3 regions of the Arthrobacter sp. NPDC057013 genome follow, and region 1 is predicted to be linked to each of the others. Evidence: riboswitches for the same ligand, from Rfam matches in the RefSeq annotation. Region 1 holds a riboswitch; each other region holds the start of a gene.
The links. Region 1 has a riboswitch for S-adenosylmethionine ahead of ACFTSA_RS10350 (aminotransferase class V-fold PLP-dependent enzyme). Riboswitches for the same ligand answer to the same signal wherever they lie in the genome.
Positions count from the first base shown of each region.

Region 1 (3,266 bases):
GGCTGGCCCACGTGGACCCGGACCGGATCCTGCATTCCTTCCCCGACCTTGAGCCGGGCACCGAGGCCTGCGAACGCGGCTGCAAGCACGACGCCGCCGCCGTCAACTGCGGCGTGGATGCCTGGGTCGCGGCTGGCAACGCCGGCCCCACGGGAGCGGCCAGGCTCGCGTCCCTGCGCCGCCTGCTGGGCACCGACCCGCGCACGGAGGGCCAGGAGACCAAGGAACTCGGCAGCGTCGGCTAGCCTTCCGTGGCGCAGCCCGGCGGCTGCCTCCCCGCCCCGCCGGGCCTTTGAGGGTAGTTTGGAACCATGACCCAACCCGCTTCAACGTACAACGATGACCTGCGTCTGGCCCATGTGCTGGCCGATTCCGTGGACGACCAGACCATGAGCCGGTTCAAGGCGCTGGACCTCAAGATCGAGACGAAGCCTGATCTGACGCCGGTCACCGATGCGGACAAGGCCGCCGAGGAGTCCATCCGCGGCCAGCTGTCCCGTTCCCGCCCCCGTGACGCCGTGCTCGGTGAGGAGTTCGGAAGTTCCGGCCACGGTTCCCGCCGCTGGATCATCGACCCCATCGACGGCACCAAGAACTTCGTCCGCGGGGTGCCGGTGTGGGCCACATTGATCGCCCTCGTCGACGAGGGCGAACCCGTCGTGGGCGTGGTCAGCGCCCCGGCGCTCGGCAAGCGCTGGTGGGCCGCCAAGGGCGCCGGCGCCTACTCGGGCCGTTCCCTGGCCGCCGCCACCCGGCTCAAGGTATCCAATGTGTCCAGCCTCGCCGACGCCTCGCTGTCCTATTCCAGCCTCGGCGGCTGGAAGGACCGCGGCAACCTCGGCGAGTTCCTGCAGCTCACCGAGGATGTGTGGCGCACCCGCGCCTTCGGCGACTTCTGGTCCTACTGCATGGTGGCCGAAGGCGCGGTGGACATCGCCTGCGAACCGGAACTGAACCTCTACGACATGGCGGCGCTGGTGCCGATCGTGACCGAGGCAGGGGGCCGTTTCACCTCCCTCGAAGGCACGGATGGCCCGTTCGGCGGCAACGCCCTCGCCACCAACTCGATCCTGCACTCGGAAGTCCTGAAGCGGCTGAACCCGCAGCTGGACGATTTGCTCTAGCCCTACCCCGGAGCCGGCCCGGCGCCATTGTGCTGAATATTACGACGGCGGTCGCCCCCTTTTGGTGGCGGCCGCCGTCGTTTATTCGGCCGAAGGCCCGATATCCGGGTTGCGTAATAATCCACTTAACATTCCGGAGCGGCTTTTTCATCGGCCGGCCAGATGTCTTAGTCTCGTAACAGGTCACGAGTGCCAGCGCTAAACCCCGGTTAGCTGGCCGGCAACCCTCCATTCGCGGTGGGGTGCCCCGGGTGACGACCAGGCCGATCCGGAACGGACCCGGCAAGCGCGGATCCCCGTCACGTGGGGTCCTTTCCCAGTGAGGTCCCATGACGACTGCGATCATTTCATCCACCGAGTCTTCTGCCGCGGACGCGGCCCTGCTGGACGGCCGATTCGCCGCCGCCGGCCGTCCCCTGGCCGCCGTCACCGGCGCGGAAATCCAGGCTCCGCTGATCCAGGGCGGCCACGTCCGCTACGCCAACCTCGACTACGGCGCCTCCGCGCCCGCCCTGTCCGTGGTCTCTGCCTACCTCAACGAGATCCTGCCCTACTACGCGAGCGTGCACCGGGGCGCCGGCTACGCCTCGCAGATCAGCACCTCCGTGTACGAGAACGCGCGCGACATCGTGCGGGAGTTCGTGGGCGGCCGCGCCGATGACGCCGTCATCTTCACCCGGAACACCACCGACTCCCTCAACCTCCTGGCCGGCTGCCTGCCGGTGGAGGACCACCACCACACCGGTGAAGTGCTGTATCTGGACATCGAGCACCACGCCAACCTGCTGCCGTGGCAGGGCGTGCCGCACCGCAGCGTGGTGGCCTCGGAAACGCTGGAAGCCACCATCAGCAGCCTGCGTGCGGAGCTGGAGCACGGCGATGTCAGCCTCCTGGCCGTGACCGGCGCGTCCAACGTCACCGGCGAAATCCTTCCGATCCGGCGCCTCGCTGCACTGGCCCACGAATACGGCGCACGGATCGTGGTGGACGCCGCTCAGCTCGCGCCGCACCGCCGCGTCAACATCGCCGCGGACGACGTCGACTACCTCGCCTTCTCCGGCCACAAGCTCTACGCCCCCTTCGGCGCCGGCGTGCTCATCGGCCGTCCCGACTGGCTCGACGCCGGCACGCCCCATCTCGCGGGCGGCGGCGCGGTCAGCGAGGCAAGGCTCGACGGCGTCAGCTGGGCCACCGGCCCCGCCCGCCACGAGGGCGGCTCACCCAACGTGCTCGGCGCAGCCACCCTGGCCCGGGCAACCCAGGTCATCGCTGCCCTGGATCCGCAGAGCTGGCACGCCCATGAGGCTGCCATCCGGTCCTTCCTCGTCGAGGGGCTGCGCAGGATCGGCGGCGTCACCGTCCACCAGATCTTCGAGGACAGTGACCCGGACGATGCCATTGGCGTGGTCAACTTCTCCGTGGAGGGCTACGACGCCGGGCTCGTGGCCGCTTACCTGTCGGCCGAACACGGCGTGGGCCTGCGCGACGGCCGCTTCTGCGCGCACCCGCTGCTGAAGCGCCTCGGCCTGCCGTCCGGTTCCCTGCGCGCCAGCTTCGGTGTGGGATCACGGCTCGAGGACGCCCAGCGGCTGCTCGCCGGCATCGAGGAGCTCCGCCGCTCCGGCCTCGGCTGGGACTACGTGGTGGATGCCGGACGCTGGGTTCCGGCGAACGACACCCGCACCTACCCCGAGTGGGCACCCAACACGCCAGGCACTGCCGGCGCCGCGCCCTGCATCCAAGACTGACGGGCATCCAAGACTAAGCGCCACCCGGGCTCCCCTGCCAGCGGCCTCCGTACGGTAAATTCGAAAGGTAATTTTCGACGTCGGGCTAAGGAGACTGTGCGTGGCACGGGGCGGTCCCAAACTTCATCACGTGCGCCGGCGGGAGCTTGGGCAGAGCTTCCAGGACGGCGGCGAACACTATCACCGCGTCCGTCCCGGCTACCCTGACGATTCCGCGGACTGGCTCATCCCGGCCGGGGCCAGCACGGCCGCCGACATCGGCGCCGGAACCGGTAAATTCACGGCCCTTCTGGTGGAACGCGGGCTCAGCGTCAGCGCGGTGGACCCTTCCGTGGACATGCTGGAACAGCTCAGCCGTGTCTTTCCAAGCGGCGCCTACCCCGGTGTCCAAATT
Region 1 is NZ_JBHUSE010000006.1:52,171-55,436, reverse strand. It holds gene ACFTSA_RS10360 (ribosome small subunit-dependent GTPase A) at 1-245, shown strand, start outside; gene hisN (histidinol-phosphatase) at 312-1,124, shown strand; SAM riboswitch class IV at 1,306-1,419, shown strand; gene ACFTSA_RS10350 (aminotransferase class V-fold PLP-dependent enzyme) at 1,454-2,872, shown strand; gene ACFTSA_RS10345 (class I SAM-dependent methyltransferase) at 2,973-3,266, shown strand, end outside.

Region 2 (3,266 bases), on a different contig from region 1:
CGGCCACGAGGAGGACCGCGCCGCCCCATTCGCCACCGACTGCGAAGCCCTGGGCAAACCGCAGGAACACCAGCAGCGCGGGTGCCCAGTAGCCGATCTGCTGGAACGTCGGGAGGCAGCCCATGAGGAAGGTGGAGACGCCCACCAGGATGATGCTCAGCTGCAGCAGCTGCTTCCGGCCGAATTTGTCGCCGAAGTGGCCAAAGACGATGCCGCCGATCGGGCGGGCAACGAAGCCGACGGCGTACGTGAGGAAGGCGGCGATGATGCCGTCCAGCTCGGTGCCGGCGTTGGGGAAGAAGGCCTTGCCGAAGACCAGGGTGGCAGCCGAGGCGTAGAGGAAGAACTCATACCACTCCACCACGGTGCCGGCCATGGACGCCGTGACAACTTTTTTGAGGCCTGAGGCCTTGACGTCGGTTTCTTCTGCACGCCTTGCGGCGGAGCTTTCCGTACTCATTGCGAACTCCTTCGGTGTCTTCCTCGACACCACGGGGACCAGTCGATGGCGACGGGGTGTGATGCGCACCACGAACGCCGGATTCAACGAGTATGGTCTGCCAATGACGCAAGCTCAACGCCAAATAGTGCAGGGCGCATCTGCATAAATGCACATCTGCTGCACTGGTATTGCCGCGGTACGGCAGGCTCCGGCCGTACTGACCGGGGCCCGATCAGTTCAGGAAGTGTTCCCTGAGCTGGGCGTTCAGCTGGCCGATCTCCGTGAGGAACCCGTCGTGGCCGATCGGCGAATCGATCATGTGCACGTCCACATTCCCGGGCAGGGCCTCGGCGAGTTCCAGCGACTGCGCGGGAAAGTACAGCCGGTCCGTCTCCACGGCGGCCACGAAGACGTCGGCGGTGACCCGGGCCAGGGCTTCCTTAAGGGTCCCCCGTCCGCGGGTGACGTCATGGCTCATGAGCGCTTCCGTCAGGGCGATGTAGCTGTTGGCGTCGAAGCGCCGGACCAGCTTGTTGCCCTGGTGGTCGAGGTAGCTCTCCACCTGGTAACGGCCGCGGCCCGCCAGGGCATCGGCCTGCAGCGGCTCTTCGGGGGCCTGCGCGTTCCTGCCGAACCGGAAATCGAGCTCGTAGGCGGACCGGTAGGTGATGTGGGCGATCCGCCGGGCGAGCGCCAGGCCCTCCGTGGGTTCAGGTCCGCCGTAGTAGTCACCACCGTTGAAGTGGCGGTCCTGCCGGATAGCCAGTGTCTGTGCCTGCGCGAAGGCGATCTGTTCGGCCGTGCTCCTCGCGCCGACGGAGATGACACCGCAGCGGCGGACCCGCTCCGGAAAAGTCACCGCCCATTCGAGGGCACGGGCCCCGCCCATGGATCCGCCCACCACGGCGTGCCAGGTGCCGATGCCGAGCCGGTCGGCGAGCCGCGCCTCGGCCACGGTGGAGTCCCGAAGCGTCACCAGCGGAAACCGCGAGCCCCAAGGCTTGCCGTCCGGAGCGTTCGACGACGGTCCGGTGGATCCGTAACAGCCGCCCAGGATGTTGATCGAAATGACAAAGAACCTGTCAGTGTCCGCCGGCGCACCCGGCCCGGCGAGCTGTTCCCACCAGCCCTCCTCGTCACCGGCGCCCCGCGTCACGTGCGTGCTGCCGGTGAGGGCGTGCTGCACGAGGATGGCGTTCGAGCCGTCCTCATTGAGCGTTCCCCAGGTTTCGTAGGCCAGGGTCACGTCCGGCAGGAATCCCCCGGCCTCGAGCTCCAGGCTGCCGATGCTGAGGTACTGGACTGTACCGTCGGGAGTGGTGCGGCCGCCGCAAACGGTGCCGTTCAAAGCCGTGCCGTGCCGAGCCTCGGCGGCGGGAAAATCGGTGCTGCTGACAGAAATCGTCATGGGTAAACCTCTTCTACGCGCTTGCCCGCCGGCAGCTGTCCGGCAGGCCAGGTCTTCACCCGGGGCACCCCACCGCGGAAGGAGGGTTGCCGGCCAGCAAGCCGGGGCTGTCGCTGGCACTCATGACCTGTTGCCCAGTTTACGAAACAGGCGGACATCTGCGCGAAGAATATGACGGCTGTGTGACTCCCGGCCCGTTCCCGGGCCGGGAGTTCCACCGGCGGCGGTCGGACTCAGGCGCCTTTCGCCGCCCGGAAACCGGCGTCGAGGTCGGCCAGGATGTCGTCGATGTGTTCCAGGCCCACGGACAGCCGGACCAGGCCGGGGGCCACCCCGGCCACGCTCTGCTGTTCCGGAGTCAGCTGGCTGTGCGTGGTCGACGCCGGGTGGATGACGAGGGAGCGGACGTCGCCGATGTTCGCCACGTGGGAGTGCAGTTCCAGGGCATCCACGAAGCGCTTGCCTGCCTCGGCCCCGCCTGCCACGGTGAACGACACCACCGCGCCGGTGCCCTTCGGCCCGTACTTCAGACCCCGCTCATACCAGGGGCTGGACGGCAGTCCGGCGTAGGCCACGGACTCCACATCGTCCCTGGCTTCCAGCCAGCTGGCGACGGCCACCGCATTGGCCACATGGCGTTCCACCCGCAGGCTCAGCGTTTCCAGGCCCTGCGCGATGAGGAAGGCATTGAACGGGGATACGGCGGAGCCCAGGTCGCGCAGCAGCTGGACCCGAGCCTTGAGAATGTAGGACAGGTTGGCCCCCAGTGCACCGTCTGCGCCGAGGTCGCGGGCGTAGACCAGGCCGTTGTAGGTGGGGTCCGGCGTGTTGAACCCGGGGAACCGCCCCGGATCCTTGCCGAAATCGAAGTTGCCTGAATCCACAATGACACCGGCGATGGCGGCCCCGTGCCCGCCCAGGTATTTGGTGGCCGAGTGCACCACGATGTCCGCGCCCCACTCAAGCGGCCTGATGAGGTAGGGCGTGGACAGGGTGTTGTCCACGATGAGCGGCACCCCGGCCTCGTGCGCGGTCCGGGAAACACCTTCGATGTCCAGGACGTCCTGGCGGGGGTTGGAGACCACCTCGGCAAAGAAGAGCTTGGTGTTCGGCTGCACGGCGTCGCGCCAGTGCTCCAGGTTGTCCGGGTCGGCCACGAAGGTCACGGACACGCCGAACTTCTTGAGGGTGTGTGCCAGCAGGTTGTAGGTGCCGCCGTAGAGGCTGGGACTGGCCACCACGTGGTCGCCGGCCTCGGCAATGTTGAGGATGGCGTACGTTTCCGCAGCCTGGCCGGAGCTCAGGAGCAGCGCGGCGAGCCCGCCCTCCAGGCTGGCGATCCGCTGCTCGACGGCGTCCTGGGTCGGGTTGCCGATCCGGGTGTAGATGGGCGCGATTTCGGCGAGCGCGAAGCGG
Region 2 is NZ_JBHUSE010000002.1:81,160-84,425, forward strand. It holds gene ACFTSA_RS04420 (MFS transporter) at 1-460, opposite strand, end outside; gene ACFTSA_RS04425 (homoserine O-acetyltransferase) at 675-1,850, opposite strand; SAM riboswitch class IV at 1,863-1,978, opposite strand; gene ACFTSA_RS04430 (bifunctional o-acetylhomoserine/o-acetylserine sulfhydrylase) at 2,084-3,266, opposite strand, start outside.
Region 2: it holds a riboswitch for S-adenosylmethionine, as region 1 does, so the genes downstream of both, ACFTSA_RS04425 (homoserine O-acetyltransferase) here and ACFTSA_RS10350 (aminotransferase class V-fold PLP-dependent enzyme) in region 1, are expected to answer to the same signal.

Region 3 (3,266 bases), on a different contig from region 1:
AACGTGCCGCGTGCATCAGCGCCTGCCATGGCGTTAGAAGTCCAGCAGGTTCCGGCGGAAGCCGCCGTCGCCGTAGCTTGTCCGCAGCAGTCCCCGACGGCGGAGCACCGGTGCCAGCCTGTCCAGCACTCCGTGAATGGTGGCCGGGTCCACGAAGCCGGAGAAGAGGAACCCGTCGCCGCCCACTGCGGCCCCGGTTTCCTCGAGGTAGTCCGCGATTTCCTCGGCGGTGCCGATGATGCTGTCACCGGCGCCGCCGCTGCGGGCCTGCAGGATCTGCCGCAGGGTGGACCCCGGCGGGGCGGCCTTGGAGAAGTGCTCCAGCGTGCCCTGGTTGCTGTTGGTGCTGAGTTCGGGAAGGGGCGCGTCGAGGTCGAACCGCTTGAAGTCGATGACGGACAGGTAGGAGATGGAGTTGAGCTGGCTGTCGATGTCCCGCTGCGTGAGCTCCCGGCGGGCAGCCCGCAGTTCCTCCGCTTCGGCGGTGGAACCGGTCACGGTGGGTTTGAGGACGAACAGCACCTTGACGTCGTCGGGGTTCCGGCCTGCCCCGGCGGCTTCGGCGCGGATGGAATCCCGGTAGGCCTTCATGCCGTCCACACCGCGGGCCAGGGCAATGGCGACATCCGCATTTGCACCCGCGAAGGCCTTGCCCCGCGGGGATGCCCCCGCCTGCACCAGCACCGGTTCCTCCGGCAGGGGTGCCGTGTTCAGCGGTCCCCGGACCTTGAAGAACTCGCCGTCATGGTGGATCGGCCGGACCTTGGTGTGGTCCGCGAAGATTCCTGCCCCAACGTCCTCCCGGATGGCGTCCGGTTCCCAGCTGCGCCAGAGCTTGCGCACGACGTCCACGAACTCCTCGGCCTTCTCGTAGCGGAGGTCGTGCTCGATCTGCTGGTCCAGCCCGTAGTTTTGCGCGGCCAGGTCGCTGCCGGAGGTCACCACGTTCCAGCCGAGCTGCCCGTTGGAGAAGTGCTGCAGCGTGGCCAGCAGCCGGGCGGCGGTGAACGGCGGATAGAAGGACGCGCTGATCGTGGGCACAATGCCCAGGTGTTCCGTGGCGGAGAGCAGATACGGCACCAGTGCCAGCGGATCGTGCTTCGGCGCAAAGGACGCCTGCGCCAGCGAGACCTCAGCGGTCCCGCCGTAGGTGTCGGGGACGGTGAGCGAGTCCTCGATGATGAACAGGTCCAGCCCCGCCCGCTCGAACTCCCGGACGGCGTGCTGGTAGGGGTCGGGCTTCTTCCAGTCATAGCCGATTCCATAGCCGGGCGTGCCCCAGCCCTGAACCCCGAAGCCATGGCCCACAAACCATCCAAAGTGCAGCATGGGAGTCACTGTATTCGGGGGCGAGTCATTCACTGTGGCCTGGTTTCATCCGGCGTTACGGCGGTTCATCTCCCGTCATTATCCTCCCGGCCACCGGCTTTGTAACCGCAACGCGGGGTCACCACCATGACCAGTTGTTGGGTGCGTTACGGAACATGACGACGGCCGCGGTGCGCGCCGCCGTCGTCAGTGTTACGTTTTTGGGGAGTAATGAGTACCGGCATTAAGCCCTGACTGGCCGGTCGGCAACCCTCCTTCCGCGGCGGGGTGCCTCAGGTGAATACTCGGCATATCGACCACTTCGAGCTGCAAGCGTGAGAAAAGGAGATCCGTCGTGTCAGACGCGCCCGCCGTTGCAACGCTGCCATCCCAGCAGGATAAACCCGAGGAAAAGCTGTCCTACCGCCTGATCACGGGCCCGGATGACCGCGCATTCTGTGAGCGCATCTCGGCCGCCCTGGCCGAGGGATACGTGCTGCACGGCAGCCCTGCCGCCACCTTCAACGGCACCACCGTCATCGTGGCCCAGGCCCTTATCCTGCCTGCCGCCATCGCCACCGCAGATGCCGCCGTCGCCACCGCCGTGGACCGGCTGGACTCCGATGATGACCTCAGCGCAGAAGCCTACGAGGGCCACGCATGAGCTACGCCGGAGACCTCACTCCCCAGGACGCGTGGGCCAAGCTCGAGCAGGGCGCCGTCCTGGTGGACGTGCGGACCGAGGGCGAGTGGGCGCACATCGGCATTCCGGACACCACGTCCGCGAACGGCCAGCGGAATGATCCTCTTTTCATCCAGTGGACCTATCCCGGCGGCATTCCCAACCCCGACTTCGTCGAGCAGCTGAGGCAGCAGGCGCCTGAGGACACCCGGGTGGAGCTGCTGTTCCTGTGCCGCTCCGGCCAGCGCTCCATCGCCGCCGCCACCGCTGCCGCGCAGGCCGGCTTCACAGCCTACAACGTCCTCGAAGGCTTCGAGGGCGAGCCCGACCGCTACGGTGAGCGCACCGTGAACGGATGGAAGAACCGCGGACTGCCGACGAACCTGGAAAAGAACTAAGTTGACCTTTAATCACGACGCCGCCGGCTGGAGCCCCGATACCCAGGCCGTCCGCGGCGGGCTGGACCGCACCAATTTCCAAGAGACCACCGAACCTGTCTTCCTGAACTCCGGGTTCGTTTATGAGTCGGCCGCGGCTGCGGAGCGCGCCTTCACCGGCGAGGACGAACGCTTCGTCTACTCACGTTACGGGAACCCTTCAGTGGCCACGTTCCAGGAGCGGCTCCGCCTGCTCGAAGGCACCGAGGCGTGCTTTGCGACGGCGTCCGGCATGTCTGCGGTGTTCACCGCCCTGGGTGCCCTGCTGGGCGCCGGGGACCGTGTGGTCGCCAGCCGTTCTTTGTTCGGCTCCTGCTTCGTAATCCTCAACGAAATCCTGCCGCGCTGGGGCGTGGAGACCGTATTCGTGGACGGTCCGGACCTCGAGCAGTGGCGTGCTGCCCTCTCGGTGCCCACCACGGCGGTCTTCTTCGAATCCCCGTCCAATCCCATGCAGGAAATTGTGGACATCGCAGCGGTCAGCGAACTCGCCCACGCCGCCGGCGCCAAGGTGGTGGCGGACAACGTCTTTGCCACCCCGCTGCTGCAGCGCTGCGGGGACCTCGGCGCGGACGTGATCGTCTACTCCGGCACCAAGCACATCGATGGCCAGGGCCGCGTGATGGGCGGCGCCATCCTGGGCACCAAGGAATTCATCGACGGCCCGGTCAGGCAGCTCATGCGCCACACCGGCCCCGCGCTCTCCGCCTTCAACGCCTGGGTCCTCACCAAGGGCCTGGAGACCATGTCGCTCCGCGTGAACCACTCCTCCGCCACCGCGGTGCGCCTGGCTGAATGGCTGGAGGCACAGCCCGCTGTCAACTGGGTCAAGTACCCGC
Region 3 is NZ_JBHUSE010000007.1:54,261-57,526, reverse strand. It holds gene ACFTSA_RS11555 (aromatic amino acid ammonia-lyase) at 1-29, opposite strand, end outside; gene ACFTSA_RS11550 (NtaA/DmoA family FMN-dependent monooxygenase) at 34-1,329, opposite strand; SAM riboswitch class IV at 1,536-1,650, shown strand; gene ACFTSA_RS11545 (DUF1737 domain-containing protein) at 1,664-1,972, shown strand; gene ACFTSA_RS11540 (rhodanese-like domain-containing protein) at 1,969-2,388, shown strand; gene ACFTSA_RS11535 (O-succinylhomoserine sulfhydrylase) at 2,390-3,266, shown strand, end outside.
Region 3: it holds a riboswitch for S-adenosylmethionine, as region 1 does, so the genes downstream of both, ACFTSA_RS11545 (DUF1737 domain-containing protein) here and ACFTSA_RS10350 (aminotransferase class V-fold PLP-dependent enzyme) in region 1, are expected to answer to the same signal.